Regions from separate parts of the Escherichia sp. XD33 genome, predicted to be linked through region 2. Evidence: predicted binding sites of a transcription regulator. Region 2 holds the regulator's gene; the other holds the start of a gene.

Evidence for each region. Region 2 encodes CRP, which controls carbon source genes, mostly activating them, when cyclic AMP is high. Its sites were predicted from a motif close to ATGTGANNNNNNTCACAT; they were not measured.
Region 1: the regulator CRP is predicted to act here: its motif matches at 1,300-1,317, upstream of garD (galactarate dehydratase).

Annotation. Positions count from the first base shown of each region.
Region 1 covers NZ_JAENDM010000017.1:5,080-7,287, reverse strand. The annotation lists gene garD (galactarate dehydratase) at 1-1,192, opposite strand, end outside; gene garP (galactarate/glucarate/glycerate transporter GarP) at 1,567-2,208, shown strand, end outside.
Region 2 covers NZ_JAENDM010000006.1:134,587-136,794, reverse strand. The annotation lists gene K0778_RS06120 (phosphoribulokinase) at 1-350, shown strand, start outside; gene K0778_RS06115 (OsmC family protein) at 405-809, opposite strand; gene crp (cAMP-activated global transcriptional regulator CRP) at 1,111-1,743, shown strand; gene K0778_RS06105 (YccS/YhfK family putative transporter) at 1,794-2,208, shown strand, end outside.

The DNA of each region.
Region 1 (2,208 bases), on a different contig from region 2:
CTTCAACAATTACGCTTTTACCCGATTTAGCAATGGAGCCGAGTGCCTTCTCTACCACGTTTGCCAGACCGCCTTTCTTGTTGCCCGGCGAAGGGTTGGCGCTGCGGTCGGTTTTTCCCATATTGAGATAGTTATCGTACCACTCCATCTCCTCCAGCAGCCGTTTGCCGACCTCTTCGTTCACTGCGCGTGGTGTCAGCAGATGGATCGCGTCACGCACTTCCGTTACTTCTGAAAACATCACCGTTGCGCCGCAGCGCACCAGTAGATCAGACGCATAGCCAACCGCCGGGTTTGCCGTTACACCAGAAAACGCATCGCTGCCACCGCACTGCATACCAACGACCAGTTCTGAAGCCGGGCAGGTTTCTCGCTGCCGTTGATTCAGTTTTTGTAGATGGCGTTCGGCGATCTGCAAAATATCCTCGACCATGGACTGAAAACCGACATGCTTTTCATCCTGCAAACTGACAATGCTGGCGCTTTCTACTGGAATAGCTTGCACATCATCCGTTCCAGTCAGCAGGCGCTCAGGCTGCAACTTTTCACAACCCAGGCCAATCACCATTACTTCGCCGCCAAAGTTAGGATTCAGCGAAATATTGTGAATGGTACGGATAGGTACAACTGCCGCCGGTGCGTTAATCGCCACGCCACAACCGTACAAATGATTCAGCCCCACCACGCCATCGACGTTCGGGTATTTCGGTAGCAGATCGCGTTCAATGATTTTTACTACATAGTCCACCACGCCTGCCACACAGTGGACGCTGGTGGTGATACCGAGCAGGTTTTTGGTGCCCACGCTGCCATCGGCATTGCGATAGCCCTCAAAGGTGTATCCTTCCAGCGGCGGTAAGGGTTCCGGGACTTTGGTTGCCAGTGGCAGCGTGTGTAACGGCGGCGCTTCCGGTAGTACAACCATTGATTCGTCGATCCAGCTTCCGCGTGGGATTGCACGCACGGCGTAACCAATCACTTCGCCATAACGAATAATTTCACCATTAGCCGGAATGTCCAGCAATGCGACTTTATGCCCCTGGGGAATATGTTCAATTAATTCCAGCCCATCCGGAAAACGCGTTCCTGCTTTCAGGCCATTATCATTAACAATAATTGCCACATTATCTGTGTCGTGAACTTTTATATAAAACGCAGTTGGCGTTTCTTGTCTGATTTCGATGTTGGCCATTGTGCAATATTCTCCAGCCAGGGGTTATTAAAATGAGGACCTGGTCTCATTTAAAAATAAATGACTTCATTGGGTGAAATAAGAATGTCAGGAGTTTAAACGCAGAAATGTGATCAATGTCAATCATTTCAGGGGTTGCAGTGCCGCCCGGTAAGGTAAAGCGCAAATCTGTGCTTTAGCGCGCAACCTTATGTGCATATGCTCAAAATAATATTTAAATAGTATTAATTAAATTAGCATTTGCACAATGATTATTATTCTCGCGCTGCTTATACTAATTCCCGAGTTCATTGTCGTTACGGCATAAATGAAACTCATAAATAACACCTTCCCCATAATAATAAAAATCAGCATAAGTACCCGAGGTAAATAAAATGATTCTGGACACCGTTGACGAAAAAAAGAAAGGCGTGCATACCCGCTATTTAATATTACTGATTATTTTTATTGTTACCGCCGTTAACTACGCCGATCGTGCAACGCTGTCTATTGCTGGTACCGAAGTGGCAAAAGAGTTGCAGTTAAGTGCGGTTTCGATGGGTTACATCTTCTCCGCTTTTGGCTGGGCCTACTTGCTGATGCAAATCCCCGGCGGCTGGCTGCTTGATAAGTTTGGCTCGAAAAAAGTTTACACCTACAGCCTCTTTTTCTGGTCGCTATTCACCTTCCTGCAAGGCTTTGTTGATATGTTCCCGCTGGCCTGGGCAGGGATCTCCATGTTCTTTATGCGCTTTATGCTCGGCTTCTCGGAAGCGCCATCATTCCCGGCGAACGCCCGAATTGTCGCCGCCTGGTTCCCGACGAAAGAACGTGGTACTGCCTCCGCCATCTTTAACTCGGCGCAATATTTCTCGCTGGCGCTCTTTTCGCCGCTGCTTGGCTGGCTGACTTTCGCCTGGGGCTGGGAGCACGTCTTTACCGTTATGGGGGTGATTGGTTTTGTGCTGACGGCGCTGTGGATCAAGTTGATTCATAACCCGACAGATCACCCACGTATGTCTGCGGAAGAGCTGAAG
Region 2 (2,208 bases):
ACTCACGAGAAGCAGTGATGGACTCAGTAGTGCGTTCAATGGAAGACTATATCAACTACATCACACCGCAGTTTTCCCGCACCCATCTTAACTTCCAGCGCGTTCCCACCGTCGACACTTCAAACCCGTTCGCGGCAAAAGGTATCCCGTCGCTCGATGAAAGCTTTGTGGTGATCCATTTTCGTAATCTGGAAGGGATCGATTTCCCCTGGCTGCTGGCGATGTTGCAAGGCTCATTCATTTCCCACATCAATACGTTAGTGGTACCGGGCGGCAAAATGGGTCTGGCAATGGAATTAATTATGCTGCCGCTGGTGCAACGATTGATGGAAGGAAAGAAAATCGAGTAACTCTGCTATTACGCCGGATAAAATACTATCCGGCTTCACAACGGGATAGTTAAATCACGCGCCAACCACTTCATACGAGTGAGTAATATTCACCGCTTTTTCCAGCATCAACGCCACTGAACAATATTTCTCGGCAGAGAGATCAACCGCACGCGCAACCGCTGCGTCTTTCAGGTCGCGACCGGTGACGATAAAATGCAGATTAATGTGCGTAAACAGGCGTGGTGCCTCTTCGCGGCGTTCAGAGGTCAATTTTACTTCACAATCGACCACATCCTGACGCCCTTTTTGCAGGATCGAAACCACATCGATGGCACTGCAACCACCCGCCGCCATCAACACCATTTCCATCGGACTTGGTGCTTTATCGCCTGAGTTGCCGTCCATTAAAATCTGGTGACCAGAGGCAGATTCGCCCAGAAAAGTTAACCCTTCGACCCACTTCACTCGCGCTTGCATTTTTGCTACTCCACTGCGTCAATTTTCCTGACAGAGTACGCGTACTAACCAAATCGCGCAACGGAAGGCGACCTGGGTCATGCTGAAGCGAGACACCAGGAGACACAAAGCGAAAGCTATGCTAAAACAGTCAGGATGCTACAGTAATACATTGATGTACTGCATGTATGCAAAGGACGTCACATTACCGTGCAGTACAGTTGATAGCCCCTTCCCAGGTAGCGGGAAGCATATTTCGGCAATCCAGAGACAGCGGCGTTATCTGGCTCTGGAGAAAGCTTATAACAGAGGATAACCGCGCATGGTGCTTGGCAAACCGCAAACAGACCCGACTCTCGAATGGTTCTTGTCTCATTGCCACATTCATAAGTACCCATCCAAGAGCACGCTTATTCACCAGGGTGAAAAAGCGGAAACGCTGTACTACATCGTTAAAGGCTCTGTGGCAGTGCTGATCAAAGACGAAGAGGGTAAAGAAATGATCCTCTCCTATCTGAATCAGGGTGATTTTATTGGCGAACTGGGCCTGTTTGAAGAGGGCCAGGAACGTAGCGCATGGGTACGTGCGAAAACCGCCTGTGAAGTGGCTGAAATTTCGTACAAAAAATTTCGCCAATTGATTCAGGTAAACCCGGACATTCTGATGCGTTTGTCTGCACAGATGGCGCGTCGTCTGCAAGTCACTTCAGAGAAAGTGGGCAACCTGGCGTTCCTCGACGTGACGGGCCGCATTGCACAGACTCTGCTGAATCTGGCAAAACAACCAGACGCTATGACTCACCCGGACGGTATGCAAATCAAAATTACCCGTCAGGAAATTGGTCAGATTGTCGGCTGTTCTCGTGAAACCGTGGGACGCATTCTGAAGATGCTGGAAGATCAGAACCTGATCTCCGCACACGGTAAAACCATCGTCGTTTACGGCACTCGTTAATCCCGTCGGAGTGGCGCGTTACCTGGTAGCGCGCCATTTTGTTTCCCCCGATGTGGCGCAGACTGATTTATCACCCCGATATCAACTATGCACTTCGACAAACGCTGGTGCTATGTTTGCCCGTGGCCGTTGGGTTAATGCTTGGCGAATTACGATTCGGTCTGCTCTTCTCCCTCGTTCCTGCCTGTTGCAATATTGCGGGCCTTGATACGCCTCATAAACGTTTTTTCAAACGCTTAATCATTGGTGCGTCGCTGTTTGCCACCTGTAGCTTGCTGACACAGCTACTACTGGCAAAAGATGTTCCCCTGCCCTTTTTGCTGACCGGATTAACGCTGGTACTTGGCGTCACTGCTGAGCTGGGGCCATTGCACGCAAAATTGCTTCCTGCATCGCTGCTCGCCGCCATTTTTACCCTCAGTTTGGCGGGATACATGCCGGTCTGGGAACCGTTGCTCATCTATG